3 regions of the Paenibacillus cisolokensis genome follow, and region 3 is predicted to be linked to each of the others. Evidence: riboswitches for the same ligand, from Rfam matches in the RefSeq annotation. Region 3 holds a riboswitch; each other region holds the start of a gene.

Region 1 (10,427 bases), on a different contig from region 3:
CAATCCGCCCGGAATGCCGCTAATCGGCCGAGTTCCCGGCAATGTGACCGGTCCGATCGTCGGGGGAAATTTGAGGTCGCTGACCGACACGCTCGGCACACCGTACGAAATCGATACGCGCGGCAAAATTTTGCTGCTCGAAGAAACGCATGAACCGATCAACGCGGTGTACCGCATGATCAATCAGCTGAAGCTGGCCGGAAAATTTCGCGACTGCCTCGGCATCGTCATGGGCGAATGCACGGGCTGCGAAGTCGCGTACGGCAAAACGTACGACGATCTGATCACGGAGTTCATCGTTCCGCTCGGCAAGCCGTTATTAACGAATCTCGCTTCGGGACACGGCTACTACAAGGCTGCCATTCCGATCGGAGCGGTCGTGCGGCTGGACGCGGCGGCCGGCGAGCTTACCGTTGTCGAGACTGTCGTGAGCTCGTCGTAACGGGGGAGATAAGGCGCTATGAGTTTACGGATCGTCATGCGCGGTCAGCAGCTTCGCATCGACCATATTTCGACCGACAGGCAGACCGGCCGGAAAGGGATGATCGCGCCGCTTCACCGGCATCCGGTTTTTCATCTGATGTACATTGCCGGAGGGGCGGGCCGCTTCGTCGTCAACGGCCGTGAATCCGAAGCTTCGGAAGGATTGCTCTATATTATTAATCCGAACGAATGGCATCAATTTGTCGGCAGCGAGCAGCAGCCGCTGGACAATCTGGAATGCACGTTCCTGCTCCGGAACGAGGACGACGAGCCGGAGGCGGCGAACTTCTTCGACTGGCTGGAGGAGAAGCGGGGCATTGCGTTTCCCGAAACGATCCGGAACGGCCCGATCCGCGTGCCCGACCGCTATCGGCCGTTTCTGCTCGAAGGGTATCGCAGACTGCTCGATCCGGCGAGCCGGTATATGATGTCGGACGAGCATATGTCGCTTATGGTTGCGGACCTGCTGCTCCGGATCGAGGAAACGGTATGGCAGATCGGCCGCGCGGATCGGCATGAACATGCAGGCGTGCGGGGCGGGAAGGAAGTCGACTTGCTGAAAGGCTATATGCGCGCCCATCTTGCCGACGCCTTGACGCTGGAGCGGCTGGCGCAGCTCGTTCATTGGTCTCCGAACTACTTGTGCCGCGTTTTCAAGGAGCATACCGGCATGGCGCCGATGGCGTATTTGCAATCGCTGCGCATGGCCGAAGCCGAGAAGCTGCTGCTGTATACCGATCTGCCCGTCTATGCCATATCCGACATGCTCGGTTATACGGACGCTTCCTACTTCGCCCGCGTCTTTCGCAGGCATCGCGGACGGCCGCCTGCCTCATATCGGATAAAATAGTCCGCATTTACCGCATGATCCTCCCTTCTGGCTGCGGGCACGCCCTGTTACAATGGGGGCAAATACGGCGAACCGGCCGCAAAGGGGAGGAAGGCAAGGCCATGAAACTGACGGTTGACCAAATTATCCGCTATCAGACGGAAGGCTATCTGATCGTCGAAGACGCGATCCCGCATGACGAGCTTAAGCCGGTTATGAACGAGCTGGCGCAGGAAATCGACAGAAGAAGCCGGATGCTTCACGCCGAAGGAAAATTGGCGAATCTGTACGAGGACGAGCCGTTCGAACGGCGCTATGCGCTCTTGTACGAACAATGCGCCGAGATCGGCCGGGGCTTCGATATTTCCGATTATCTGGGGGAGCAAATATTTCGTTTTATGAGCAGCGACAGTCTGCTCGATCTGGCCGAATGTTTGCTCGGCAGTGAGCTGAGCTGCAATCCGATCCAGCATGTCCGCGCCAAGCTGCCGTGGAAGCCCTCGGCGAACGCGTTCGAGAACGTGCCCTGGCATCAGGATTGCGCCGTGACGTCGGAAGATTCCGAAGCGTCGGACATCATTACATTCTGGGTGCCGCTCGTCGACGCGACGGCGGATACCGGCTGCATGGAGCTGATGCCCGGCGTGTTCAAGCAAGGGTATCTGCGGCACCAGGCGTCGGGCGGAACGACGATCGTTCCCGAGCTGCTGCCGGACGTCGAGCCGGTTCTGGCGGAATGCCGCAAGGGCGGGGTCGTCATCATGAACAAATATACGCCGCACAGAGGCATTCCGAACCGCTCCGGCATCGTGCGCTGGTCGATCGATCTCCGTTATCACAAGACGGGAGCGCGTTCCGGCAGGGACGGCCACCCTTCCTTTGTCGCAAGAAGCCGCGTCCGGCCGGATACGGTGTTAACGGACGTCGGGACATGGCGGACGATGTGGAGGGACGCGAAGCAACAGTCGTCCGAAGCGAAGCTTCATCGGGTATAGTCAGGCGCATCCTTAAGCTTGTCTCCTTGTCGCTGCGGCGGCGGCGGAGACAAGCTTTTTGACATTAAGCTAAATCGCCAGCGCATTCCGCATCATGAGCGCCGCGCCGGTCGCCACGGCGTCCTCCTGCAAAACGCCTTTGGAAAAGGACGGTTGATATTCGGGGTAATAGTACGTGTTGTTCCGGGCAATCCGAATCGCGGTATCATAAAACTGTTCGTGCGAGTTCAGGAGCGCGCCGCCCAAAATAATTTTTTCGGGGTGGAACATATTGATCAGATTCGCCAGCCCGATGCCGAAATAGGCGGCCGACTGCAGGAACAGCTCGCTGACATAGACGTTTCCGTGCGACAATGCGCGAAGCAGCAGATCGTAATTGATCTGTTCGGGCGTGACGTTGTAGGCGCTAAGCAGCTCGTCCCGGCCCATCTTGGCGTGCGAGCGCGCCTGCTTCTCCAGCGCCTGAACGGATACGAACGCTTCCAGCGCTCCGTAATTGCCGCTGTCATGAAGACGCGGTCCGTCCGTCTGAATGATCATCTGGCCGATGGAGCCTTCCATATCGAGCGATCCGTGGACGATCCGTCCGTTCGACATCATCGCGGAACGGAGGCCGACGCCGGCGTGGACATAAAGCATATGCTGCAGATTTTCGCTGCGCATCGCCCAATGCTCGCCCATCAGCGCCGTGTTCGCGCCATTCTCGAGGCGGGACGGGATGCCGGTCGCTTGCTCCAGAAGGCTGCAAATCGGAACGTTCGTCCACCCTTTGGCCGGATAATTGAGCGGGCGAAGAATAACGCCTTTCTCCCGGTCCAGCGGGCCGACGGCGCCGACGCCGATCCCGAGAACCTGCCGTCTTTCGATCTGATGATCGTTCAGAATCGACCGGATGTTGTTCGCCGCATGTTCGACGAACTGGGTCGGCGTCATCGCCTCGTCCATGCGCCAGCGCGTAAACGACATCGGATTGAGGCGCATATCGAAAAAGCCGAGCGCCGAATACCGCCGCGATATTTCCAGTCCGAAAAAATAACCGTAAGCCGGATTAATTTCGTAAAGAATCGGCCGCCGCCCGCCGCTCGAAGGTCCGAGCCCGGACGTAAGCAGCAGCCGGTCCGTCACCATTTCGTCCAGCAGCCGGGAAAGCGTGCTGCTCGTAAAAGAGAAAACCGCCATCAGCTCCGCCTTCGAGACGACGCCCTGCTCCGCTATGCGGTTGTAAATCAGCTTTTTGGCTGAAGGCACCTCGTTCATCCGCTGCTTCTCCATTGCAGAATCCCCATTTAACCGATATTTGGTCGAGCCATATTCGAATGCCCTCATTATATCGCAAACCTGACAGCAGCTGCCACTTGACAGGAAGATCGCCAAGTTAATTTCAATATAGAATAAAGTACATCATTCCGATACCCTAAACAGGATTAATATCCTATAGTCCCGTTGCCAAAATGGCTGGAATTTATATTGATAAGCGGAATAATTGAAGCGTATAAGCAAAAGTAATATAAATTGGACGAAGACATAATTTCAAAATGACAAAAAGGTGGTATAATGGATGTACAACATATAGCAGCGCCCACAGAAGGAGGCGGCGTAATGAAGCTGCATACCGACAATCGGCTCGTACAACTTTTTGTCTCGTTTCTCAAATGGAGTCCGGTATCGTTCGGCGGAGGATACGCCTTGATTCCCGCAATCGAGAAGGAAGTCGTAGATAAAAAGAAATGGCTGTCGGCGGAAGAGTTGGCCGATATTTTCGGGTTGGCCGGTTCGTTTCCGGGCGCGATCGGCATCAATTCGGCCATGCTCATCGGCTACCGGATCGGCGGCGTTGCCGGCGCGATTGCCGCCATGACCGGCATGCTGCTGCCGACGTTCCTCGTCGTCATCATGCTGTCGGTTTTTTACTGGCAATTGCACGACAATCCGAAAATCGAAGCCGCCTTTATGTCGATCCGGGCAACCGTCGTAGCCTTGATCGTCTATGCCGCTTGCAAGATCGGGAAGACGGCGATCGTCGACAAACCGGCGGCGCTGCTGGTCGGCATAACGCTCGCTCTGCTTTATTTCGGCCGAAATATTATACATCCGGCGCTGCTCATTGCAGCCGGCGCGCTGGCGGGCATCGTGATCGGCAAATTCCGCAAACCGGACAGCCGCCATCGGCCCCCGGCAAAGAAGGAAGAACCGGTATACGACTATATGATATAGACGGAGAGAAGCCATGCTTATTCAAATGTTCGTGCTGTTCTTCATCGTCGGTCTCGTCTCGTTCGGCGGCGGCTATGCGATGGTACCGCTCATTCAGCGGGAGGTCGTGGAACGGTACCAGTGGATGGACGTCCGCCACTTCACCGATCTTGTCGCGATGGCCGGCATGTCCCCGGGACCGATCGCGACCAATATCGCCGTATTCGTCGGGTACGATACGGCCGGTCTGACGGGCGCCGTCGTCGCCGCGGCCGCCGTCGTGCTGCCGTCGCTCCTGATCATGATTGCGGCGGGCATGCTGCTTTACCGCATTCGTCATCACAAGCTGGTGCAATCGTCCTTCTACGGATTGCGGGCCGTCGTGACCGGACTGATTATTTACGCGGCCATCATGTTTGCCGGCAATACAGGGGCGCTTAAAGGCTCGACATACTTCATGTGGAGCCAGGCGCTTATTTTTGCCGGATCGCTTATCGCGCTGATGTTCTTTCGCAAACATCCCGTTTCCATTATGATTATATCTGGACTAATCGGCATCGCCTTGTACACGTGATTCGGGACGATGCGGTGAAAGGAGCAATCCGTAGAAGATGGAGAAAGGAAAGTGTTGCTGCTCGGCCGGACGGGAACAGGCGGAGGCCGGCATCGACCGGCCGCATGCCGAACGGCAGATGCGTCAAGCGGCGAAGGCGCGCGATATTCACGAGATGGTCGCCATACCCGGCGGAACGTTCGATATGGGGACGGAGACGGCGGAAGGATTTCCGTCGGACGGAGAAGGCCCGGTGCGGAGGGTGCGGGTCGATTCGTTCTACATGTCGCCCTATGCCGTCACGAATGCGCAATTCAAAAGGTTTGTCGATGAAACGGGATATGTGACGGAAGCGGAACGTTTCGGCTGGTCGTTCGTCTTTCATCTGCTCGTGTCGCCCGAGACCGCGAAGCGGGTCCAATCGGTGCCGCAAGAGGTACCCTGGTGGTACGTCGTGGAAGGCGCCTATTGGGCCAAGCCGGAAGGGCCCGATTCGGATCTGAGCGGACGGATGAATCATCCGGTCGTGCATATTTCCTGGAACGACGCGAAAGCGTACTGCGACTGGGCCGGGGGCAGGCTGCCGACCGAAGCGGAATGGGAATTCGCGGCGCGCGGCGGACTGGAGCGCAAGACGTACCCGTGGGGCGATTTGCTCAAGCCGGACGGGCGGCATCGCTGCAATATCTGGCAGGGCAAATTTCCGATCAAAAACAACGCCAGCGACGGCTATGTCGGAACGGCGCCTGTCGACGCCTACGAGCCCAACGGATACGGATTGTACAATATGTCGGGCAACGTATGGGAATGGTGCGCCGACTGGTTCAGTCCGGGCTATCACCGGGAAACGTCGGATGTGAATCCGTTTTACGACCGTCCGACCGGCCGAAGATCGATGCGCGGCGGATCTTATTTGTGCCACCGGTCTTATTGCAACCGCTACCGGGTGGCGGCCCGAAGCTCGAACACGCCGGACAGCTCGTCGGGCAACATCGGCTTCCGCATCGTCGCAAGCGAATAAAAATTGATAGAAATAAGCGAAATGGCAGAGCCCGCTTGGATCGAGCGGGCTATTCTATTTTGCGTTCCGCAAATCGGGTCAGGTTCAGCTTGACAGCTACAATATATTGAGGTAAATTTGAATTCGACAACTACATATTGTTTCGTTCAGGTGTTCTATCTTCGAAGACAAAGATAGAGCTTAATAGGGAATCCGGTGCGAAACCGGAGCGGTCCCGCCACTGTATGGGCGAGCCGCAATCCGAAAAGCCACTGGTTAAGCTGAACGCGAGCCGGGAAGGCGGATTGCCGGCGATGACCCCGAGCCAGGAGACCTGCCTGAACGTTGATGGACACATCCCTACGGAGGATAGGAAAGTGTCGGATCGAGCCTGACCGGGCATTGCTTTGCCTGCGTGCCAAGGCGCATTCGGCCTTTTTTTATCGCCGGATGCGCTTTTTCATTGATTACATACTGTTGTCAGATTCGGAAAGGAGACTTGCCGCCATGCTTATCGCATACGATTCCAGGACGGGAAATGTCCGCAGATTTATTAACAAACTGAACGTACCGGCCGTTCAAATTGAGGACGGGATGACGCTGGACGAACCGTTCGTCCTTGTAACCTATACGACCGGTTTCGGTCAAGTGCCGCAGAAGGTCCAGTCTTTTCTGAAGCAAAACCACCGTTACTTGCGCGGCGTGTCGGCAAGCGGCAACAAAAACTGGGGAGAGCGCTTCGCGGTGAGCGCTGACGCGATTGCGACGATGTACGGCGTCCCGGTGCTTGGCAAGTTCGAGCTGTCCGGTACGAGCAGGGATGTCGAAAGATTTATGCAAGGGGTGAGCGCAGTTGCGTCATATTGAGCTGAACAATTTGCTGATGCAGCGGGACAAGGACGGCTTCTTCCAACTGGAGAAGGATAAGGAAGCGGTTCGCGCGTTTATGGAAGAGGTCGAACGCAAAAGCATCCGCTTCGCTTCCACGGCGGAGAAGGTCCGCTACATGATCGACAACGATTATTACGAGGATGTCTACCAATACTATACGCCTGAAGAAGTGGAGGAGATTTACGCCACTACGCACAGCTACCGGTTCGAGTTTCCTTCCTACATGGCCGCCTCGAAGTTTTACACCGATTACGCGGTGAAAAGCGACGACCGCGAGCTGTATTTGGAGCATTATCCGGACCGGGTGGCGATCGTGGCGCTGTATCTCGGGCGCGGAAACGCCGCTGTCGCCCGCAGGCTGGCCGTATCGATGATGGAGCAGCGGCTTCAGCCGGCGACGCCGACTTTCCTGAATGCGGGCAAAAGCCGGCGCGGCGAAATGGTTTCCTGCTTCTTGCTGGAGCTGGACGACTCGCTTAATTCGATCAATTACGGTCTCAGCACCTGCATGCAGCTGTCGAAAATCGGAGGCGGCGTCGCCGTCAATCTGTCCAAGCTGCGCGGCCGCGGCGAGCCGATCAAAGGCGTCGAGGGAGCGGCCAAAGGCATTATGCCCGTGCTGAAGCTGCTTGAGGACGCCTTCTCCTATGCCGACCAGATGGGCCAGCGCAAAGGTTCCGGCGCCGCCTATTACAACATTTTCGGCTGGGACGTCATCGAGTTTCTGGACAGCAAAAAGATTAACGCCGACGAAAAATCGCGGCTCAAGACGCTGTCGATCGGGCTGATCGTGCCGGACCGCTTCTACAAGCTGGCGGAAGACAACGAGCCGCTTCACGTTTTCGCCCCGTATTCCGTCTACCGGGCTTACGGCGTTCATATGGACGATATGGACATGGACGAAATGTACGACAAGCTGCTCGCCGACGATCGCGTGCGCAAGAAAGAAGTAATGAGCGCCCGGGACATGCTGATCAAAATCGCCATGACCCAGCTCGAATCCGGCTACCCGTACATGATGAACAAAAGCAATGCGAACCGCGCGCACGCGCTCAAAGGGATCGGCTCGATCAAAATGTCCAACCTGTGCACGGAAATTTTCCAGCTGCAGGAAACGTCCGAAATCGGCGATTACGGCCAGCCCGATACAATACGCCGCGATATCAGCTGCAATCTGGCGTCGCTGAACATTGCCAACGTCATGGAGAAGAAGAAAATCCGGGAATCGGTGCATGAAGGCATGATCGCCCTGACGGCGGTCAGCGACATGACGAATATTTCCAATGCGCCCGGCGTTGCCAAAGCGAACCGCGAGCTGCATTCGGTCGGTCTCGGCGCGATGAATCTGCATGGCTACCTGGCCAAAAACAAAATCGCCTATGAAAGCGAAGAAGCGAAAGATTTCGTCCGCACTTTCTTCATGATGATGAACTATTATTCGCTGGAGAAGAGCATGGAAATCGCACGCGAAACCGGCATCGTCTTCGACGGGTTCGAACGTTCCGACTATGCGACCGGCGTCTATTTCGAACGTTATGAACAGACCGATTACCGTCCCGTAACGGACAAGGTGAAGTCGCTGTTCGAAGGCATTGCGATCCCTTCGCCGGAAGACTGGAAGTCGCTGAAGGAAGCGGTAGGCCGCCACGGCTTGTATCATGCCTACCGGCTGGCGATCGCGCCGACGCAAAGCATCTCGTATATCCAGAACGCGACGTCCAGTGTCATGCCAATCGTCGAGCAGATCGAAACCCGGACGTACGCCAATTCGACGACCTATTATCCGATGCCGTACCTGGATAAAAGCAATTTCTTTTATTACAAGTCGGCTTATCAGATGGATCAGTTCAAGGTGCTCGATCTGATTGCCGAAATTCAGCCTCATATCGATCAAGGAATATCGACGGTCCTGCACGTCAACAGCGACGTGACGACGCGCCAGCTTGCCCGGTACTACATTTATGCCGCCAAGAAAGGTCTGAAGTCGCTTTATTATACCCGGACGAACCGGCTGTCCGTGGAAGAATGCATCAGTTGTTCCGTGTAAGGAAAAGGAGGAATGGGCGAGCATGAGTGCCATCAAGGCCGTCAACTGGAACCGTCCGGACGATGATTTTACGATCACGTTCTGGAATCAAAATATTATGCAGTTTTGGACAGACGAAGAGATCCCGCTTTCCGACGACAAAATGTCGTGGATGACGCTGAACGATGACGAGCGGGAATTGTATATGAAGGTGCTGGGCGGGCTTACGCTGCTGGATACGGTGCAGGGCGGCGTCGGCATGCCGAAAATATTGGACCATGTCGAAGGGCTGCAGCGCAAGGCGGTGCTCGGATTTATGGGCATGATGGAGCAGATTCACGCCAAGTCGTACAGCAGCATTTTCACGACGCTCGCTTCCAGCGAAGAAATCGACAATGTGTTCCGCTGGGTCGAGAACAATCCCCGGCTGCAGACCAAAGCGGAAGTCATCTCGCAATATTATCGCCATATCCATTCGAAAAAAGAGCTGTATTTGGCCATGGCGGCATCGGTTTTGCTGGAAAGCTACTTGTTCTACAGCGGATTTTTCTACCCGCTTTATTTGTCGGGACAAGGGAAGATGACAAGCAGCGGAGAAATTATCGATCTCATTTTGCGCGACGAAAGCATTCACGGCCTTTATGTCGGCGTACTGGCTCAGGAAGTGTTCGCGGAGCTTGAGCCCAACGAACAGGAAGAAGCGCTTGAGACGTTCCGCGGCCTGCTTTCGTTGCTGCACGAGAATGAAGAAAAGTATACCGAGGAACTGTATACCAAGGTCGGCTTGACAGACGAAGTCAAGAAGTTTGTCCGCTATAATGCGAACAAGGCGCTGATGAATCTCGGACTCGATCCGATCTTTCCGGAAGAGGACGTCAATCCGATCGTCTTCAACGGCATCAGCACGCGCACGAAACAGCATGATTTCTTTTCCAAAAAAGGGAACGGATATATCCGGACGATTCATGTCGAGCCGCTGACCGACGACGATTTCCGCTTTTAAATTAAAAAGAACCAGCCGCGTTAGTTCGAACGCGGCTGGTTCTTTTTTCAAGATAAACTGTTAAAAACCTTTATATTGGGGTTCTTCATTTTCCAGCTGCTGTACGCGGCTTTGTACTTGCTGCACGATTTGTTGTGTCTGCTGCGCAGCATTTTCAAACAACGTCTTCGCTTCCTGATTTTGCGTCGACAGCGCGAATTGTTCCAGGCTCGCCTGCGCGCTTTTCAAGGAAGCGACGCAAGTTTTCACATCGGATGCTACCGTCACGTTTTCACCTCCTTTACTTCATACGCAACATCGGGAACATCTTCATTAGCGGTTGAAGCTGTGAAGGCCATTTGTTCTGGTTCATGTGATTTCCCCGGCGCCGGTTGGACATGACGATCGCCCCAGCTCCGGCGCTCACCCCGATAGCCAGCAAAGACATCATCATTCGACGATTTTTCAGCTTACT
Region 2 (10,427 bases), on a different contig from region 3:
CGAGAGGGAGCGGAGCGGCGAGACGGTGCTGTATGCGGCCGAGAACGGGATAGCGGTCGGAGCGCTCGCCTTTGCCGATCCGGTCAGGCCGTCATCCCGCGGCGCGGTGCGCCGGCTGCGGCGATCGGGACTTGCGGTCGTGCTCGCCACCGGCGACCGCGAAGCTCCTGCACTGGCGGCGGCCCGGGAAGCGGGCATCGCGGATGTCCGCCATTCGATGCTGCCCGCTCAGAAGCTGCGGCTGATCGAGCAACTGCGGGCGGAAGGCCGGCGCGTCGGCATGGCCGGCGACGGCTGGAACGATGCGCCGGCGCTGGCGGCCGCCGATGTCGGATTCGCGATGGGCGACGGCACGGATGCGGCGATGGGGGCCGGACATATCGCGCTGCTGCGGTCGCAGCTTACCGGCATCGGCGACGCGCTGGCGATCAGCCGGCTGACGATGCGCAACATCCGCCAAAATCTGGCGTTCGCTTTCGCGTACAACGCGGTTATCATCCCGTTTGCCGCTTGCGGCATGCTCAAGCCTTGGATGGCCGGCACCGCCATGGCGCTGAGCTCGGTATCCGTCGTCGGCAACGCGCTCCGGCTCGGTCCCCGGCTTGCACGACTGGCCGGGAAGGAACGCCCGTGAACGCGGCGCAATGGGGGAGCGTCATGCTGACCGGCCTGTTCAGCGCGCCGCATTGCATCGGCATGTGCGGCGGCATCGTTTCGTCGGTCGCGCTCCAGTCCTCGGCGTCGGCGCGCCGCGTGCTGCTGCTGTATAACGGCGGCCGTGTTTTCTCGTATACGCTCCTCGGCGCCGCAATGGGCGCGGCGGGATCTTTTCTGGATCTGGCGGGCCGGCTTGCCGGCGTTCAGGGCGCCGCGTCGATCGTCGGCGGCTGCTTCGTTCTGCTGTGGCTATGGCGAAAATTTCAGCTGCCGCTGCTGCGGCGGGTTTCGGGCTTTTTGTCGCGGCGGCTTCGCCCAGGCGGGAAAAAACGGCGGTCGGCGGCTGAAGACGCGCATCTGCTGGCCACCGGGTTCGCCTTCGGTTTTCTGCCCTGCGGGCTGACGTATGCGATGCAGATGAACGCGGCCGCTTCGGGGGTATGGTGGCAAGGAGCGCTGGTGATGGGGCTGTTCGGCCTGTCGACGTTCCCCGCGCTTGCCGCGGCGGGGTGGCTGGCTTCATACGCCGGCAAGCGCTGGCGACGGATGATGCGGTACGGGGCGACGGCAGCCGCCGTCATCGTCGGCACGCTGTCCATCATGCGCGGGCTGGCGGCGAACGGCGTCGTGCCGACCTTGACGCCGTGGCTGTGGTAGCGAAAAGCCGGGACGATTCCCGGCTCCGCCATCAGCGCAAGGAAGCGCGCCGTAAAAAAGACGCGCTTCTCGCCGACGGCCCATATCCGTGCGTGTTTGTCGAGCTGCGCGAGACAACTCGTCCAGACAACACGGCCAAGCAACGCGACCAGCAACGCAGCCAGACAGCGTTAAGCAAACCAGACAGCGTTAAGCAACGCAGCCAGACAGCGTTAAGCAACACAGCCAGGCAGCACGACCAGGCAATGCGGCCAGGAGCAACGCGCTCGCTTCTTCGTTACCGGACGGCTGCGAACTGCCGGTTCACGTCGAACGAGCGGTCTGCCGCGTCAACCGTCAGACTCGCTTCCCAAGTCCCCGGCATCAGCGCATAGCCGGTTCCTTCATAGACGCCGGGAGCCGTTTCCTTCAACCGGAATGAAACGGTTCCGCAGCCCATATGCCGCATATCCAGTTCGGCGGAAACGTCGGCCGAGCGAATCGGCCGCCCGTCCGCATCGGCCAGCTTGACGGTAAAGCGACTTTCTTGAAGCGCCTTTGCCGGATACGGGCCGATCGTCCATTCCGCCTGCCAGCCGTCGCCGATATGCGTCGTCGCCGCCGGGGCCGGTTCGTCTCCGGCGCCGGCGTAACAGACCGCTCCGATCAGCAGCGCCGTCCCGGCGAGTATGCCCGCCGCCCACCGACAATAGCGGGATTTGCGTCTGTCCAAACCCATACGAGATTGCCCTCCTGTTCGCCGATGAACCGGACAAAATACGCCCAATCCGGCCGTTACCAGTTACGTATGCCGGCTTCGGCGCGGATATTCCCGCAGAGCGCACAGCCGGTGAAAAGAGGATAGACATTCCGCATGCGTCGTGATATAGTTACTACTGCGTTTAATGCAAAAATTGCATATATGGAGAAACAGGTGCCGGAAAGGCCGGAAAGGGCGAACGCGATTCCCCGCTCCGGACGTTTCCAGGCTTAATAGGGAAGACCGGTGCAAATCCGGCACGGACCCGCCACTGTAAGAAGCGCCGCCCCGCTAGCGGATGCGGCAATCGCATTCAATTTTCGCGCCACTGGATCGGCCGATCTGGGAAGGCTGTGAATGCGGTCAAGCTTCGAGTCAGGAGACCTGCCTGTTTTATCGACGCTGAAACCTACGTGGATTTAGGGAGGTGTTGGAAATCGGAGCGGCTTGCCGTTTGCGTAATGCGGCTGCTCGGACGCCGCGGGCGCTGAACGCCGGACAGAAAGCATTTCTGACACATGTTGTCGGGAATGCTTTTATTTTTAGCCGGGGCTGCCGGCAGCAATCCCCGCAAGATGGTTTGCGGTCGTGAATCACGGTCATTATTTTCAAGAATCGAAACATTATTTTGGGTATCGGAGTGAAGGAAGCATGCTGAAAACAGGTAACACATCGTTTGCCCGCTGGCTTACGCTGCTGGCCGTCGCCGCAATGCTCGTTTTGGGCGCTTGCGGCCAGACCGGCAAAAACGCGCCGGAGGTTGCGGGCACGGAGCAGAACGAGACGCAAAGCGAGACGCAGAACGCCGGGGAATCGACGAACGGACAAGCCGGAGAGGGACAGGAGGCGCCGGCTGAAGAGGAAGAAAGCGCCCAGGCGACCGTTTATCCGCTCACGGTGACGGACGGTACCGGAACAGAGCTGACGTTTGAGCAAGCGCCGGAGAAAATCGTAACACTCGCACCGAGCGAAACGGAAATTTTGTACGCGATCGGCGCCGGGGACCGGGTCGTCGGGGTGGACGAGTTCAGCAATTATCCGGAAGAAGCGCTGGACAAGCCGAAGATCGGCGACATGACGACGAATATCGAAGCGGTTGCGGCGCTGAATCCGGATCTGGTCGTCGCTTCCTCGGGGATGAACGGTCAGGCGATCGAGCAGCTCCGCAAGCTTGACTTGAAGGTTTACGCGACCGATCCGAAAACGTATGATGAAGTCATCGCGAAAATCGAACAAATCGGCGAAATCGTGGACGCCCAGGAGCAGGCCGGCGAGGTTGCCGCGCACATGCGCGAAGTGAAGGAGCAAGTGGCCGAAGCGGTAAAAGATGCGCCGCGTCCGAAGGTCTATCTGGAATTTTCGCCGGGCTGGTCGGTCGGCAAGGGCGAGTTTCTGGATGAGCTGCTGACGATTGCCGGCGGCGTCAACGTGGCGGGCGATCAGCCGGGCTGGTTCGAAATTACGCCCGAGAGCGTCGTGCAGCAGAATCCGGAAATTATTATCTATCCCGATTTGAATGTTGAGCCGAACCCGATACTGGAAGGCATCGAGAGCCGCCCCGGCTGGGATGCGATCGACGCCGTCAAGCATGATCGGCTTTATGAAGTCCCGCAAGATCCGCTCGTGCGGGTCGGGCCGAGACTGGCCGACGGATTGCTGGAGCTGGCGAAGGCGATTCATCCCGACCTGTTCTCGTAAACAACATGAAACGCAAATTGCTGGTATACGGAGGAGTCGGCGTACTCCTCCTTGCCGTTTCCGTCGTCGTCAGCCTGTCCATCGGCTCGGCAGGCATTTCGCTGCGCGATGTATGGAGCATTTTGCTGTACCGGTTCACCGGTCTTGAGTTCGGGGGCGGAACGTGGTCGGAAGGCGAAATGGCGATCGTGACGGAAATCCGGCTCTCCCGGGTGCTGCTGGCGATTCTCGTCGGCGCCTGTCTGGCCCTTGCCGGGGCGGGCTTTCAAGGCGTTCTCCGCAACCCGCTGGCCGATCCGTATACGCTCGGCGTCGCGTCCGGAAGCTCGGTAGGCGCGGCGTTTCTCATTCTGCTCGGTCTGCAGACGGCATTCGGAATCTGGACGATTCCGGCTGTCGCTTTTACGACGGGAACGCTGACGCTCGCCGCCGTGTTCTGGCTCGCGCGTACGAAAGGAGCGATGGCGGTCGAAACGCTCATTTTGTCGGGCGTCGTCCTGCAGGCGTTTTTCGGGGCGTTCGTGTCGTTCATGGTATCGCTGTCGCAGGATACCGTCAATCAGATTTTGTTCTGGATTATGGGCAGTCTGGCGATGCGCAGCTGGGAGTACGTCTATCTGCTCGTGCCGTTTCTCGCCGTCTGCCTGCCGGTTCTCATTTTGTACGGCCAGCCGCTTAATCTGTTCGTTCTCGGCGAACGCCATGCGGCGCATTTGGGCGTGCGGGTCGAGCGGACGAAGCTGGTCGTATTGCTGACGTCCACGCTGCTGACGGCCGCCGCCGTGTCCGTCTCCGGCGTCGTCGGCTTCGTCGGCCTTGTCGTTCCCCACTTGCTGCGGCTTCTCGTCGGGCCGGATTACCGGGTGCTCATTCCGTTGTCCGCCATCGGCGGCGGCATCTTCGTCCTGTGGGCCGATACGCTTGCGCGCACGGCGCTCAGCCCGCGCGAAATTCAGCTCGGCGTCGTCACGGCGCTGATCGGCGCGCCGTTCTTCGCTTACCTGCTCTACCGACGCAAAATGCTGCAGGAGGGAGCTTCATGATCGAAGCGCGAAACGTCAGTTACCGGCTGCAAGGCGTACAGGTGCTGAAGGAGCTCAGCTTTTCGCTCGCGGGCGGCGGGCTGCACGGCATCATCGGTCCGAACGGCGCCGGCAAGTCGACGCTGCTCAGGCTCATTTCCGCCGTTGAGACGCCGGATGAGGGAGAACTGCTGCTGGACGGCAGAAGATCCGACCGCTACTCGCGCAAGGAAGCGGCGCGCTGGATCGCAATGCTGCAGCAGGGCGGCCTGCCCCCGGCCGGGTTTACGGTACGGGAAATCGTCGCGATGGGACGCTATCCGTTTCAAAACTGGCTGGGAGAGGAGAAGGAGGACCCGTCCGCGCTTATCGACGAGGCGCTCGAGACGATGGGCCTTCTCGGCCTGCAAAACCGGCGGATGGATCAGCTGAGCGGAGGCGAGCGCCAGCGGGTGGCGCTGGCCAAGGCGATGGTGCAGCAGCCGCGCCTGCTGCTGCTCGACGAGCCGACCACTTATCTCGATATCGGCTACCAGGTGCAACTGCTCGACACCGTGCGCAGATGGCAGCGCAGCCGGGGGCTGACGGCGGTCGCGGCGCTGCACGATCTGAATTTGGCCGCGCTTTATTGCGACGATTTGCTCGTTTTGCACGAAGGGAAGGTTGTCGCGTTCGGAACGCCGTCCGAAGTGTTGACGGCCGATATGCTGAAGCGGGTATACGGCACGGAAGCGGCCATTATCGCCCATCCCGGGACCGGGGCGCCGCAGGTGCTGCTGCAGACGATGAAAGGATGATCTTTCGTGACCAGTGAAAATGTAACGCAGATGGAACGGCAGCTGCGCGAACGCATCGCGCAGATTCGGCCTGCGGACGAGGATGCCGCGGCGGCGGCGCGCCGTCATTCCGACCGGCTGACCAAGCCTCCGGGCAGCCTCGGCAAGCTGGAGGATCTGGCGGCGCGGCTTGCAGGGATGACCGGCAAGCTGTGGCCGGACGTTTCGCGCCGGGCGGTGCTCGTCATGGCGGCGGATCACGGCGTCTGCGAAGAAGGGGTCAGCGCTTTTCCGCCCGAAGTGACGCCGCAGATGGTGCTGAACTTTCTCCAAGGAGGGGCGGCGGTCAACGTGCTGGCGCGGCAGGCCGGAGCCGACGTCTTCTGCGTCGATGTCGGCGTCAATGCGGATCTGTCCCATCCCCGTCTGATCGATCGCAAAGTGCGCCGCGGAACGGCCAATATGGCCGCAGGTCCCGCGATGGAGCGGGAAGAGGCGCTGCGCGCCGTTCTGGCGGGGATGGAGCTCGTCGCCGGGCTGTCGGAGGAAGGCTACGGCATTTTTGTGACCGGCGAAATGGGCATCGGCAATACGACGGCAAGCGCGGCGATCGTTTCCGTTCTGACGGGAATGCCGCCGGAGCGCGCGGCCGGCAGCGGCACCGGCATCGACGAAGAGCGGCGGAAGCATAAAGCCGCCGTCATCGGGAGGGCGATCGAACGAAACAAACCGGACGCCTCCGATCCGATCGACGTGCTGGCGAAGGTAGGCGGTCTGGAAATCGCCGCCTTGACGGGAGCGATTCTCGGCGCCGCCTCGTGCCGCCGTCCGGTTGTTGTCGACGGCTATATTTCGTCGGCAGCGGCGCTTGCGGCCGTCCGGCTGGCCCCTGCGGCGGCCGATTATATGATCGCTTCCCATCTTTCCCGGGAACAGGGCCACGGCCCGCTGCTGGAAGCGATCGGCTTGTCGCCGATGACGCATCTCGACATGCGGCTCGGCGAAGGGACGGGCGCGGTGCTCAGCCTTCACCTGGTCGACGCATCGCTGCGTCTGATGCAGGAGATGGCGACATTCGAAAGCGCGGGCGTCAGCAGGGGGTGATGCGGCATGGAGAACAAAACGGTGCTCGTAACCGGCGGTGCGCGCAGCGGGAAAAGCTCGTTCGCCGAGCGGCTGGCGGCCAGACTCGGCCGCCGCGGCATCTATGTCGCGACCTCCCAGGCATTGGACGACGAAATGGCGGAACGGATTCGGCGTCATCGCCGTCAGCGCGACGAAGACGGATTTCCGTGGGAAACCGTCGAAGTGCCGTATGCGCTTGCCGAAAGACTGGACGAAATAACCCGGTCTGCCGAACCGGACACGGTCGTGCTCGTTGACTGCCTGACGCTGTGGCTGTCGAACTGGCTGCTGCGGCTGGAGGCGGACGGCGAGGGCGCGGCGGAAGCGGAGGAGCGGCTGGCGGCGCTCGCGGAGCAGCTGGCTGCTGTCGTGCGGCAAAGCGCGGTTCCGCTTATTCTGGTGACGAACGAAGTCGGGAGCGGTATCGTTCCCGCCTATCCGCTCGGGCGGCAGTTCCGCGACGCGGCAGGCCGTGTAAATCGCCGTCTTGCCGAGGTATGCGGCCGCATCTTTCTCGTCGTGGCCGGCATCCCGATCGACTTGAAAGCGGCGGCGTTCCGGCTGGAAGAATGGGATAACCCGGATGAAAAGACATAGGATGACCCGAGCGGGACAATTCCAGGAAAATGGACGAACGGTCTGCAGATCATGAATCCGGCCTGCCGTCGCGGCAGGCCGGATTTTGACGGGGGTGCTTGTTCGGCATGATCGATTTGGTGAAGAGGCACGCGCAAAGTTTCGCTGCTGCCATACAGTTTTTAACCCGGGTGCCCGTGCCGCGGCAGGTGCCGTTCGAGCGGCCGGTGCTGGCGCGAAGCGTTATCTATTTTCCGGCGGCGGGCTGGCTGATCGGGGTGCTGCTTACCGCCTGCGCCGATCTGCTCCGGATCGGTGTACCGCCGCTGCCCGGGGCCGTTATCCTCCTTGGCCTATGGGTCGCATTGAGCGGAGGGCTCCATCTGGACGGCTGGATGGATACGGCCGACGGCGTGTTCAGCGGGCGGTCGCGCGAACGGATGCTTGACATTATGAAAGACAGCCGCGTCGGCGCGATGGGCGTCATCGCGGCGGTTTTGCTGCTGCTGTTCAAGTTCGCGGTGCTGGCCGAGCTTGTCGCTTCGCCCGCGTGGAGAACGGCCGTCCCCGCCCTCATCGCCGTTCCGGCGCTGAGCCGCTTATGGATGGGGGCCGCCATCGCGGGCTGGCCGTCCGCCCGGCCGAACGAAGGGCTGGCCGCCTATTTTGCCGATGCCGGCCGCCACCATTCGGCTGGCGCGCTCATCGTCGCGGCGGCGCTGCTGCTGCCGGTATTCCGGCTGACGGGCTGGCCGCTGTCCGACGCGCTTCTGTTTTTGCTCGCCGCCGCAGCGACCGGGGCGCTCGTGAGCTGGCTGCTGGCCGGCTGGCTGTGCCGGCGGCTGGGCGGGCTGACGGGGGACACATACGGCGCGATCAACGAGGCGGTAGAAGCGGCGCTGCTGTTTGCAATCGCCGTGCTATGGACGCAATGAGGAAGAAGCCGCTCCGCAGGCAGGGGCGGCTTTCATGCTGAATACGGCTCGGGCTTGCCGACCGGTCGCCGGCCTGCCAGCAAGGCACGGCGGGAAACAGCGGGAAACGGCGATTCGACGGCCGCTTCCGGATTTTCAGCCTTTCCCCCCGCCAAGCCTCTCCAGCACGTCCGCCGAAACGGCGACCGGATGCTTCGGTACGCGTGAAAGGCGGAAGCCGGGAATGAGCTCCTCGGCGCGGACCGGCTCCGGCCGATCGAGCAGGCCGCTCCAATAGGCGAGATAGCCGACGAGGTTTTCAGCGCTCGTTCCCGCGCTGCGCAGCGCGGCCAATGCGACGGCTCCGTGCCGCTTGGACAGCCGTCTGCCGTCCGGACCGTTCAGCAGCGGCACATGGGCGTAACGCGGCGGCGCAAGTCCGAGCGCTTCGAACAGGACGAGCTGCCGCGCTGTGGAATCGAGCAGATCGCTGCCGCGCAGCACGTCGGTAATGCCCATGGCGGCATCGTCTACAACGACGGCCAGCTGATAGCTGAAAATGCCGTCGGCCCGCTTGACGATAAAATCACCTCCCGGCCCGCCGGGAAACGATTGCCGTCCTGCGGCCAAATCTTCAAAAAAGATCGGCGCGTTATCCGTCATGAAACGAAGCGAGGGGGGCTTGCGGGCCGCCCTCGCTTCGCGTTCGGCGGCGGTCAGTTCGCGGCATGTTCCCGGATATGCCGGACCTTCGGACGCAAGGCCGTGAGGCGCGCTGGCGATCGCCTGCAGTTCGGCCCGGCTGCAGTAGCAAGGGTAGAGCAATCCGGCCGCATCGAGCTTGGACAGCGCTTCTTCATACAGCGCTTCGCGTTCGCTCTGCACATACGGAGCGAACGGTCCGCCGACATCCGGTCCTTCGTCCCAGTCCAGGCCGAGCCAGCGCAGGTCGTCGATAATTTGGCGCGCATATTCGGGCCGCGAGCGCGGCTTGTCGATATCTTCCATGCGCAGCAGAAATTGTCCGCCGGCCTTGCGGACCTGAAGCCACGCGAGCAGCGCCGTACGGGCGTTGCCGATATGCAGAAAGCCCGAGGGGGTTGGGGCGAATCGTCCGCGCACCGTCATCGTCACCATCTCCTCGTTTGCCGCAAAACGGACAGGATCTTCGTTCCTGCCCGTCGGCCGTTTTCGTCGTTTGGCAGGTTGTATCATAACATGGCGCTCGCTGGCCGCGCAAGTTTGCTGCGGCTCTCGTGGCGGCCCGCTCCATAATGGATAGACATGTTGGAGAGACATTGGATAGACATGTTGGAAGGACATGATTGGGAAGACGTGATGGAACTTGAAAAGACGTGTTGAATAGACATGTTGGGAATGGTCTGTTGGGAATTACATGTTCAGTGAGAACTTGTTCGTCATACATGTCCGTCAAATACATGTCGGGGCGAATGTCCGGAAGACAGTTGCAACTTCGTAACCGTTCGGGCAGTATTAAAAGATATGCGTCAAATCCGGAAAGACGGGAGAGGGGATGGGAACATGGCGGTACTGGAGGAAATGGAACGGATCAACCGGGAGCTGGACGAATGGCGGGATAAAGCGCATCGACTGGCGCGGGCCGAGCGGCGCCGCGAACAATTGCAAACGCGTTTGGCGGAAACCGAACGCCGCATTGTCAAGCTCGAAGTGGAACTTGATATGGAGAAAGAGGATGTGGAAAAGCTGCTCCGGCTTTCCTGGACCAATCTGTTCCATACGCTGCTGCGCAGCAAGGAGGAGCAATTGGAGCTTGAGCGCCAGGAGGCTCTCGCCGTCTCGCTCAAGCTGCAGGAAGCGCGGCGCGAGGCGGAGGAATTGAAGCGTGAACTGGCGGAAGTCGGTTCCGAGCTGCGGGCCGTCGCAGGGGCGGACAATACGTACCGGGAGCTGATGGCGCGCAAGGAGCGGCTGCTGCGGGAAAGCGGGACGCCGGCTGCCGAACAGCTGCTGGAGCTTGACCGCAGGATGGAGCAGTCCGGCGGCCGGCTGAAGGAGCTTAAGGAAGCGCTGGATGCTGCGCGGCGGCTCGGTCATGCGCTTCGCGACGCGGCCGAAAGCTTGGGCAAGGCGAAAAACTGGGGGACCTACGACATGCTTGGGGGAGGGATGATCGCCACCTCCATCAAGCGTTCGCATATGGACGAGGCAAACACTCACATTCACAACGCGCAGCATCTGCTTCACCGGCTGCGCAAAGAGCTGGAGGACGTCCATATTTCGG
Region 3 (10,427 bases):
GCTGTTTTATCTCGGACTGGAATTTTCCGTCGCACGCCTGCTCAAATCCGGAAAAGCGATACTGGCCGGCGGACTGTTCTATGTGGCGCTTAATTTTATTTCCGGACTGCTCATGGGCTGGTTCATGGATTTGCCGCTCAAGGAGACGCTTGTCGTATGCGGCATTATGACCAGCTCGTCGACGGCGATCGTCGCCAAAGTGCTGGTCGATCTGAAGCGGACGGCCAATCCCGAAACGGAACTGATTATGGGCATGATCATGTTCGACGATCTGTTCATTGCCGTTCACATCTCGATCCTGTCCGGTCTTGTGCTGAGCGGCGCGACATCTGTCGGCGGCGTGTTGCTCGTTTCGGCGTCCGCGCTGCTGTTTATTCTGTGCTTCCTCATAATCGGGCGCAAGCTGGTCAAATATTTCGATCTCGCGCTGCGCGTTCCTTCTAGCGAACTGTTTTTACTCCTCGTCATGACGATGTTGTTTCTTGTCGCCGGTTTCTCGGAGACGCTTCATGTCGCCGAAGCGATCGGCGCCTTGATGATCGGTCTCGTGCTGGGCGAATCCGCCCATGTGAAGCGAATCGAAAGCCTGGTCGTCCCGTTCCGGGACTTCTTCGGCGCCATCTTCTTCTTCGGCTTCGGCCTGACCATCCAGCCGTCCACGCTGGGCGGCGCCGTAGGCATGGCCGTGCTCGCGGTCATCCTTACCTTGCTCGCCAACCTCGCGGCAGGCTTCATCGCCGGCCGCCTGTCGGGCAATTCGTCTCGCGCCTCGCTTAATGTCGGACTGACGCTCGTCTCCCGCGGGGAGTTTTCGATCATTATGGCCAATATCGGCAAAGCCGGAGGTTTGATGCCGGCTATCCAATCCTTCGCCGTTCTGTACGTGCTGCTGCTCGCCGTCCTCGGTCCGCTGCTGACCAAAGAATCGAAGAGGATTCACCAGTACAGTCGGACGGTATCGGATAAAATCCGGCAAACAAGTCTGTTCAAACGAAAGGAAAACGAGAAAGAAGAAGATTAATATCGAAAACAATTCGCTTCATTTATATTTAATGTTGTTAAACACCAACATCCTGCGGCCGCCCTGTTGACGGACAGCCGCAGGATGTTTGCAATTCGCCTGGATTTACGATTTACGCGCGTTGGAAATGTTGGGCTCTTGCCGCTTGAGCCGCTTGAACCATATTGCGCAGCGCCGGAACCGTTTCGGCCAGGCCGCGCGTTTTCAACCCGCAGTCCGGGTTAATCCAGAACAATTCGGGACGAAGCACCCGGAGCGCGCGGTCGATCATGTCGGACATCTCTTCGACGCTAGGCACGCGCGGGCTGTGGATGTCGTAAACGCCGAGGCCGATGCCGTGGTCGTAATCGTGCTGTTCGAAGCTGGAGATGAGCTCGCCGTGGCTTCTCGACGATTCGATCGAGATGACGTCGGCATCGAGAGAACGGATGGCGTCAATCATATCGTGGAACTCGCAATAGCACATATGCGTATGAATTTGCGTCGTATCCTTTACCCCCGACGTAGCGAGGCGGAACGCTTTGACGGCCCATTGCAGATAGGCGTCCTGATCCTCCTGCTTGAGCGGCAAGCCTTCGCGCAAAGCCGGCTCGTCGACCTGGATCATCTCGATGCCGGCTTTCTCCAGCGCGAGCACTTCTTGCCGGAGCGCCAAGGCGATCTGGTTCGCCACCTGCTCGCGGCTCAGATCGTCGCGTACGAACGACCAGTTCAATATCGTAATCGGCCCCGTCAGCATGCCTTTCACCGGACGATCCGTCAGCGACTGCGCATATACGCTTTCCTTCACCGTCATCGGCTGTACGAATGCGACGTCGGCGTAAATAACCGGCGGCTTGACGCAGCGCGAACCGTACGATTGCACCCAACCGTTCCGGGTAAAGACGAAGCCGTCCAGCTTCTCGCCGAAATATTCGACCATATCCGTCCGTTCGAATTCGCCGTGAACCAGCACGTCGATTCCGATTTTCTCCTGCAGCCGGATACATGCCTCAATTTGCTCTTTCATAAACGCTTCGTACTGCGCATCGTTCCATTCGCCCCGCCGCCACTTCAGCCGCGCCTGCCGCACTTCCGGCGTCTGCGGGAAGCTGCCGATCGTCGTCGTCGGCAGCGGCGGAAGCTGCCATTTGTTCCGCTGCAGCTCGAACCGTTCGGAGAACGGCCGATTGCGGGAATCCGGGATATCCGCCAATTGACGCAAACCGCTGGCGACGTCCTCCCGGTTTCGCTCCGGCAGAAGGCGGAATGCGTTCAGCGCTTCGCGGCTAGCTGCAAGCTCGGCTTCCACCGCCTGCTCGCCTTGCCGGACTGCGGCGCGCAGAATGCGCAGTTCGTCCAGCTTCTCCTCGGCGAATGCGAGCGCTCCGCGCACGACGGGGTCAAGCCCGCTCTCCGCTCTCGTGCTGACGGGAACGTGCAGCAAGCTGCACGACGGCTGGAGAATCAATCGCTCAAGCGGAACAACGGCCGCTATGCGCCGGATCGCCTCCAGCTTCGCATCGAGATCCGCCCGCCATATGTTGCGGCCGTCGATCAGGCCGGCGCCCAGCACTTTATCTTCCGGCCATCCGAATTGTTCGAGCGCTTTGGCGTTTTTGCCGCCGTCGTGAACAAAATCGAGACCGATGCCGTCGACGGAAAGCGACGTGATTTTCTCAAAATTATCGACACCTTCAAAGTAGGTTTGCAGCATAATCCGAAGACCGGCCGTTTGCTCGCGAATGCGGCGATATAGATGCTCCACAAGCTTCCACTCGTCTGCGGTGACGTTCGTCGCAAGGTACGGCTCGTCGATTTGCACCCATTGGACGCCTTCCCGCTCCAGCTCGGTCAGCATCTGAATGTACACCGGGAGAAATTGTTCGATTTTTTCCGCCAGACGTCCGGCCTCGAAGCCTTTGGACAGCTTCAGAAACGTGAATAAACCGACGACGACAGGCTTGCCCTCGATGCCTGCGCGATTTTTGGCAAAACGGTACGCTTCCAGCGGTTTGTTCACGGTCAGACGCGGCACGATGCCGCCGATTTCGGGCACGATGTAATGGTAATTTGTATTGAACCATTTCGTCATTTCGCAAGCCGTCGCCTGCGCGTTGCCCCTGGCCATCGCAAAATAGACCGAAAGCGGTACAGGCCCCCCCTCGTGCCGGTATCGTTCGGGCACTACGCCGAACATGACGGCCATATCGAGCATATGATCGTACAGCGTAAAGTCGCCTACCGGGATCAGGTCGACGCCCTTCGCCTGCTGAACCTTCAACAGCTCGAGCTGTATCCGGTCCATTTCCGCCCGGAACGCTTCTTCCTCAAGCTTGCCCGCCCAGAACGACTCGAGCGCTTTCTTCCACTCGCGGTTTTCCCCGATTCTCGGGTAACCCAAATTGCTGATGATCAGTTCCGTCTTCATCTGTTTCTCCCATCCTTCCTCTGTTCGGCCTCTCTTGTCACAACGAAAAAAAGGCGTCTTTCCCCGTCAATAGGTATAGGGAAAGACGCCTGGCTCATTCCAGACGATCGCCTAACACCTCCCTATCACCCGTAGGTACATGCAGTGTTGTCGAAACAGGCAGGTCTCCTGGCTCCGGCGTCAACATCTATCGCGACCTTCCCGGCTAAAAGCTCCAGCCAGTGGCTGTCTCGCGACGACTCTTCCGTTACAGTGGCGGGACCGCGTCGGGTTTGCACCGAACTTCCCTTTTAAGCATACCGGTCACCTGATTGGCGGCGGTACGCACCTGTTCCCGTTATGAAATTGTTCATTCAAAGTGTACATCTAAGAATACATGCATTTAATCCGGTTGTCCAGCGTTTTCGTGAAATAAACGGGACTTTCGAACTTTTTGTGAATAATGGCGGGGATGCAGACGCACCATAATATTGCGCGCGTGTCGTCCGTCTGCGCCTTTTGCCATCCTGATGCTACTATACACCATGGAGCAGCATTCCGCATTTAAAAAAAAGACTCTTCCGGAACACGAAACATATTCCGAAAGAGCCTCAAGCCCGCAGCGATCAGAATCGCGCTGCCGCTTCGGCCGTCCGACGCAAACCATCTTCGATAATTTGCTGCGCCCGATCGGGGAATTGATTATGGCCTTCGATGACAATTTCCTCGGGCCGGATACCCCACAAGCCGATCGCGCTGTTGACGAAGCGGCTGGCCGATTCATGGGCGGCCATCAATTCATTCGAATAGTCGCCGCCGCGCGCGCTGAGCAGAACGGTTTTCTTGTCGCCCGCCAGTCCGACCGGACCTTCGGCGGTATATTTGAACGTTTTGCCGGCTTGCGCCAAATAGGAGATATACGTGACGAGCGGCGCCGGAACCGTATAATTCCACAGCGGGAACGCGATCACGACCTTGTCGGATTCCAGAAACTGATTCAGATAAAAATCGATTGTATCCGCAATCTCCTGCTCCTCGGCAGTCAACTCGAGCGATTGGCTCCGTTTGTAAAGCGCCGTAATGGCCGTGTTGCCGTAGTACGGAAGATTCAATTTATAAAGATCGAGTTCGGTAATCTGATCGTCCGGATGAGCTTCCCGATACGTTTTCAGAAAAGTCTCGTACATTTGGACGCTAACCGATTGTTCCGCAGGGCGGTCATTTGCTTTGACGAATAATACCTTGGACATGTTGGGTATGCAACCTCCTCTAGTTGTATGCATGTGACACCGCTTCGGGCTCGGACGCCACATTGCACATTATAATTTAGTCCCTATAATAATTCAAGTAACTTTTAGCCAACAAGTTTTACCCGTTTCCTCCACCTCTTTCTTCTTTATAGTAAAATGGACCGGCATTCGGACTTTTTTTCCCCTATCCTTCCGTTTCCGGTTAAAAAGTTGTTTCCAGACTTAAAAAAAGTTTTGCAGTTCGCCGGCAAAAGGACTAGAATATGAAGGTAGATAAATTCGGACCGGTACCAATCCTGCGTTTTTTGTGAAATTATTCACATCTATTCGAAGGCGGAGTCATTACCGTTCCGGCACAACAATATGTCGCAGACAAGGGAGGCTTTTTGCATCATGGCAGAAACATTGTCGCAAGAAGTGGAACACGAAGCTTCGACTGGCCGCGTGGAGACGGATATTCTCGACCAGTTGATGAAGCCCGAAGTTCAACGATCGCTCTCCGAGCTGGTGGAAAATTTGCCCAAGCTGGCGGAGATGGTCACGCTGCTGACGAAAGCGTACGACTTTGCCCAGTCGGTGGCGACGGACCGCATCCTCATCGAAGATTTGAAAGGCGGAATCGGAGAATTCGTCAAACCGATTCAGGAGAAAGTGAAAGGCGTTGCCGCAGCGGCAATCGAGGCAAACGAACGCGTGCAGACGGAGTCGGCGACGATCGGACTGTTCGGCTTGTTGAAAATGTTGAAAGATCCGCAAGTACAAAAAACGCTCCGCTTTATCCAGGCGTTCCTGGATGTGTCGGCGGAACGTCAAAAGCAGCGTTAATCCCGTACCGTATTTGATATCCAGAACAGGAGGATCAGCATGTCAAAGCACATTGTAATACTGGGCGGCGGCTATGGCGGGCTGCTGACTGCGCTGACCGCACGCAAATATCTTTCAGCAGAAGAAGCACAGATCACCCTTGTCAACAAGACTCCGTTTCATCAAATTGTGACGGAACTGCACCGTCTGGCCGTCGGCGGCCTGAACGAAGGCAACGTCGCGCTGCCGCTCGAGAAGCTGCTGCGCGGCAAAGATGTCGATATCCGCATCAATACGGTCGAAAAGATCGCCCTGGACCAGAAGCAAGTGTCGCTTGCGAACGGCGCTTCGATCAGCTACGATACCCTCGTTATCGCGCTGGGCAGCGAAACGGCGTTTTTCGGCATTCCGGGGCTCGAAGAAAACAGCTTCACCCTGAAATCGGTCGAAGACGCCAACCGCATTCGCGCGCATGTCGAAGCCCGCATCGACGCATACGCACAGTCGAAAAATAAAGCCGACGCGACGATCGTCATCGGCGGCGGCGGCCTGTCCGGCATTGAATTGATCGGCGAACTGACGGACATGCTCCCTTCCTGGTGCGAGAAAAAAGGCGTCGATTTCAACGATATTACGCTCTACTGCGTCGAAGCGGCTCCTTCCATTTTGGCCGGATTTACGCCGGATCTGGTGGAACGCGCCAAGACGAGCCTGGAAAAACGCGGCGTCCGCATTTTGACCGGGGTCGCCGTTACGGAAGTGCAAGGCAACAACGTCATTCTGAAAGACGGCACGAAAATCGAAGCGAACACGCTCGTCTGGACCGGCGGCGTAACCGGTTCCCCGGTTGTCGCCAATTCGGGCATCGAAACGGTTCGCGGACGCGCAACGGTCAACGAATATTTGCAGTCGACCTCGCATCCGGACGTATTCCTCGCCGGAGACAGCGCTGTCGTCATGAGTCCGGAAGGCCGTCCTTATCCGCCCAGCGCGCAAATCGCGTGGCAAATGGGCGAAACGGTCGGCTACAACGTATTCGCCGCATATAAAGGCGGTCCGTTGAAAGCTTTCAAGCCGGTCTTCTCCGGCACCCTTGCGAGCCTCGGCCGCAAAGACGCGATCGGCACGATCGGCGGCAACCAGACGAAGCTGAAAGGCCTCCCGGCATCGCTGATGAAAGAAGCGAGCAATATCCGCTATTTGTCCCATATTAACGGTCTCTTCTCGCTTGTATATTAAAGCGGTCCTGCGAAGGCGGGAAAAACCGGCTGCTATGGCCGGTTTTTTCCGCCTTCTTTTTTCGCTGTCGGCCGGAAACAAGTTTGAAATTGTTGCGGCATGAAATCGAAATAACAGGATGCTATACTTGTCAGCATGGTGTTCCTCCCGGAATGATGTTACACTTTTGGTATGGCTACGTCGAACAAGGAGAATGATGAGCGTTGAAAAAAGGCCTTATTTTATTTTTGTTCACCAGTTTGGTCATGTTGTCCGCTGGGTGCGGCAGCCTCCTCTCCGGACTTTCCGGCAGCCATAACGTCGGATCGGAGCAGACGCAGCCGAATGATCCGGCCGCAGACGCCGACGATACGACGGAGAACGAACCGTCGAAGCCGGCGGACGCGGCGCCGGAACCGCCGGAGCGGGAGAACGCGGCGCAGGAGCATCCCGGTACGGATAAGCCGGACGCGGAGAAGCCGCCGGTAGATAAGCCGAACTCGCCGCCGGAACGGGAAGGGCCGGTTCAGGAGACGGCGGGCAAAATCGGCGATTTGATGGTGGTTGCGAATCCGGACAGCTTAGCCGTACTGATTAACAAGCAGTATACGCTGCCGGAAAATTACGAGCCGGAAGACCTCGTATATCCCGACGTTCCGTTTATTTTCAGCGAGAAGGTCGACAAGCGCAAGCTTCGCAAAGAAGCCGCGGAAGCGCTGGAGAAATTGTTCGCGGGTGCGAAGGAAGACGGCATCGAGCTTGCCGGCGTGTCCGGATACCGTTCGTACGAACGGCAAAAAGAGCTGTTCGAAAGCTATGTCAAACGGGACGGCGAGGAGAAGGCACGCACGTACAGCGCGTTGCCCGGAACGAGCGAGCACCAGACCGGCTTGTCGATCGACGTCTCCGGAAGCGACGGCCGCTGTGCGGCCCAGGATTGTTTCGCCGGCACGCCCGAGGCCGAATGGCTGGCGGAGCATGCGGCCGAATACGGCTTTATTATCCGTTACCCGGAAGGGAAAGAGGACATTACCGGATACAAATATGAGCCGTGGCATATTCGCTATGTCGGAATCGAGATCGCGAAAGAAATCGCCGAGCGTAACATTACGTTGGAAGAGTATTACCAGGCCGTACCGGTTTCCGGAAAGTAACTGACAAGCGCATGTTCCCGTCATGGAAACATGCGCTTGCATTAACCGATTCTATCATCGGATCTTTCTCTATTTTTCTCCTCCCTGCCCCTCTTTATACGTTCTCTCTTCAAATCCGGTTAACAGGTTGCCATCGTGACCGGACCGGCCAAAACGGGGCGCATAACCTGAAGCGAGGTGAACGCCGCTATGGTGGAAAAAACGATACTGCCCTTCGGGGAACCGATACTTCGAAAAACGGCGAAGCCTGTGGCGGAATTCAATGCCAAACTGTTCAAATGGCTGGACGACATGGCCGATACTTTGTATGCGGCCGAAGGGCGGGCCGGCCTGGCCGCGCCGCAAATCGGCATTCTTCGGCGCATCGTAGTGATGGACTGCGGAGACGGATTGATCGAGCTGATCAATCCGGAAATTATCGAAGCGCGCGGCTCGCAAACGGGTCCGGAAGCGTGCCTGTCGTTCCCCGGGTATACCGGCTTGGTGGAACGTGCCAAGTATGTGAAGGTCAGAACATTCGACCGGAACGGAGAGCCGCACATACTGGAAGCCGAAGACTATAAGGCGGTCTGCATGCAGCACGAGATCGATCATTTGAACGGCATTCTGTTCATCGACCGCGTCATCGGCGATTATTTGTATCACGAACAAACGCAGCATAAAATAAGCGTGCTGCATGCGCTAAAACTGAGCCATGCCCAAACACCCGGATGAATCGGGACAACTTGCAGCCGGAAACCCGGTCTCCAACGTTCCGCTGCAGCGTCGGCGAGAAGATGCCCGACTTGCATTCAGGATAAGTCTAGAACGCCATCGCGAGCAGTTCGATCAGATCGTCCCCGCGGTAGACGCCCGTCACGCCGTCCGTTCGCACCGCCCGTTCGCCGTCGAATCGCCGTGCATCCGCCTGCTCCGTATGCAGGAAGCGGATCGTCAGTTCGTACGGTCCCGGCAGCCGCAGCGGCGCCGGTTTGACCGGCTGGCGAACGGCCGCTGCGACGGCCTCCTTCAGCTCGGCGCGCACGCGCTGTGGCGCTTTCAAGAGCGCAGCATGGCGTCCGGTCGCCGTTTTCGTCGCATAGGTCGCGACGCCCGGCAGCTCGGCCTGCGCTTCCTTGCACGTCTTGTCGTCCCCCGATACGAAGACGACGGGAACGCCGTACATCCCGAACCATAACGCGTCCAGTCCGATTTCCCCGATCGGGCGGCCGTTCAGCCTGAGCGATTGCCAGCCCTGGGACGTCATCGTATGATCCCGCACCGCTTCCATCGTCCCTCCCATTGCATGATAGCCGATCAGCAGCACGCCGTCGAAGGTGCTGTCGATCCCGGGAAAACGACGTTCCACGCGCGTCGCTCCCATGACATATTCGGCGCCGGGATGCAGCAGCTCGGGGATGAAATTAAAGCCGCTGCCGTGCGCGTCCTTGACCACGACCCGGCTCGCCCCCGCTTCTAGCAGCGCCTCCGTGACCGCATTCGCCTCCAATGTCAACAACCGTCTCGCTTCTTCGTACAGCGGCTCGCCGCGCAGCAGTTGCTCCCGCAATACGACGCCGGCGATGCCTTCCATATCGACGCTGACATAATACTTCATCGGCCTGTTCTCCTCTCCTTTGTTCCGCCGTTACAGCTTCATTATAGCCGCCCGTTCGACTGGAATCTATCGTCATTTTTAATATAACGGACGGAGTTATCCTCCGAAATCTCGCTTTTTCCTTTGCCGTCCCCCAAGCCGGGCCTCCTTTACAGCGTATCGAATATTGACTATACTTGTACAAAGCTTTATTGCGAACGTGTAAAACTTTCGATCCGGGATGGTCCAATGCTCTATTATTTTATTGCGCTGTCGGCCGCGGCTATCGTCCTGCTCACGGTCAATCCGCGAAGCGGCGCCAACCGTTGGGCGGCATTCTTTCTGTTCAGCGCCGGCATCGGCGGACTCGCCTATACGATCCGCGATTCCGTATTGCCCGGCTATCCGGAAGGTTGGCTGCTTCGGCTTGAGCAATGGCTGGAAATCGCCAACCATACGTTGACGCCCTACGGCGTCGTCATGTTCGCGGTCGCCTATTCGGGCGTGTTCGGCGGCGGCGCCCGCAAGCTTCTGACGTATGCGCTGCTGCTGCCCGTCGTCGCGACATTTCTGCTCACGCCGACCGGCCCGGCGCTCCGTCTCGACTTCACCGTTCTGCTGTTGTGGGTCGGTCCGTATTACTTGTTCGCCTGCGCCATGCTGTTCTATTCCTGGCGGAACGACACGGACCGGGACAAGCGCAAAAGCCGGTTCATTACGTTCATTCTGATTGCGCCCACTTTGCTAGCCATCCTGGTCTTCATCAATATCGCGCGGGCGTTCGATCCGTCGTTCCCCTTTTTCGGCTATGTATCGGTATTTATCGGCTATTCCCTTATTGCCGGGGTGCTGTTTTCCTTTGCAAACAGCGTGCTGGGGCTGCGGGTGCGGCTGGAAAGGGAGCAGCTGGACTCGACGATGAAAGCAATCAGTTCGGGAACGGCGATGCTGAACCATACGATCAAAAACGAAATCGGCAAAATTGCCATCAGCACCGACAATCTGCAAGCTGCTT

Evidence for each region. Region 3 has a riboswitch for cobalamin ahead of metE (5-methyltetrahydropteroyltriglutamate--homocysteine S-methyltransferase). Riboswitches for the same ligand answer to the same signal wherever they lie in the genome.
Region 1: linked by a shared signal. The riboswitch ahead of nrdI (class Ib ribonucleoside-diphosphate reductase assembly flavoprotein NrdI) and the one ahead of metE (5-methyltetrahydropteroyltriglutamate--homocysteine S-methyltransferase) in region 3 are both predicted to bind cobalamin.
Region 2: linked by a shared signal. The riboswitch ahead of ABEV74_RS02185 (ABC transporter substrate-binding protein) and the one ahead of metE (5-methyltetrahydropteroyltriglutamate--homocysteine S-methyltransferase) in region 3 are both predicted to bind cobalamin.

What each region holds. Positions count from the first base shown of each region.
Region 1 covers NZ_JBCNFP010000068.1:18,584-29,010, forward strand. The annotation lists gene ABEV74_RS12010 (S66 peptidase family protein) at 1-442, shown strand, start outside; gene ABEV74_RS12015 (AraC family transcriptional regulator) at 461-1,333, shown strand; gene ABEV74_RS12020 (phytanoyl-CoA dioxygenase family protein) at 1,435-2,307, shown strand; gene ABEV74_RS12025 (ROK family protein) at 2,377-3,579, opposite strand; gene ABEV74_RS12030 (chromate transporter) at 3,907-4,521, shown strand; gene ABEV74_RS12035 (chromate transporter) at 4,535-5,074, shown strand; gene ABEV74_RS12040 (formylglycine-generating enzyme family protein) at 5,193-6,074, shown strand; cobalamin riboswitch at 6,206-6,409, shown strand; gene nrdI (class Ib ribonucleoside-diphosphate reductase assembly flavoprotein NrdI) at 6,561-6,920, shown strand; gene nrdE (class 1b ribonucleoside-diphosphate reductase subunit alpha) at 6,907-8,991, shown strand; gene nrdF (class 1b ribonucleoside-diphosphate reductase subunit beta) at 9,014-9,973, shown strand; gene ABEV74_RS12060 (DUF1657 domain-containing protein) at 10,034-10,240, opposite strand.
Region 2 covers NZ_JBCNFP010000015.1:2,443-12,869, forward strand. The annotation lists gene ABEV74_RS02170 (heavy metal translocating P-type ATPase) at 1-634, shown strand, start outside; gene ABEV74_RS02175 (sulfite exporter TauE/SafE family protein) at 631-1,314, shown strand; gene ABEV74_RS02180 (FixH family protein) at 1,592-2,032, opposite strand; cobalamin riboswitch at 2,230-2,459, shown strand; gene ABEV74_RS02185 (ABC transporter substrate-binding protein) at 2,705-3,751, shown strand; gene ABEV74_RS02190 (FecCD family ABC transporter permease) at 3,757-4,794, shown strand; gene ABEV74_RS02195 (ABC transporter ATP-binding protein) at 4,791-5,570, shown strand; gene cobT (nicotinate-nucleotide--dimethylbenzimidazole phosphoribosyltransferase) at 5,601-6,653, shown strand; gene cobU (bifunctional adenosylcobinamide kinase/adenosylcobinamide-phosphate guanylyltransferase) at 6,660-7,271, shown strand; gene cobS (adenosylcobinamide-GDP ribazoletransferase) at 7,379-8,185, shown strand; gene gluQRS (tRNA glutamyl-Q(34) synthetase GluQRS) at 8,321-9,301, opposite strand; gene ABEV74_RS02220 (hypothetical protein) at 9,707-10,427, shown strand, end outside.
Region 3 covers NZ_JBCNFP010000027.1:56,766-67,192, reverse strand. The annotation lists gene ABEV74_RS04970 (cation:proton antiporter) at 1-1,021, shown strand, start outside; gene metE (5-methyltetrahydropteroyltriglutamate--homocysteine S-methyltransferase) at 1,134-3,431, opposite strand; cobalamin riboswitch at 3,573-3,778, opposite strand; gene ABEV74_RS04960 (FMN-dependent NADH-azoreductase) at 4,037-4,693, opposite strand; gene ABEV74_RS04955 (DUF1641 domain-containing protein) at 5,054-5,485, shown strand; gene ABEV74_RS04950 (NAD(P)/FAD-dependent oxidoreductase) at 5,525-6,703, shown strand; gene ABEV74_RS04945 (M15 family metallopeptidase) at 6,907-7,836, shown strand; gene def (peptide deformylase) at 8,026-8,550, shown strand; gene ABEV74_RS04935 (M55 family metallopeptidase) at 8,639-9,433, opposite strand; gene ABEV74_RS04930 (sensor histidine kinase) at 9,662-10,427, shown strand, end outside.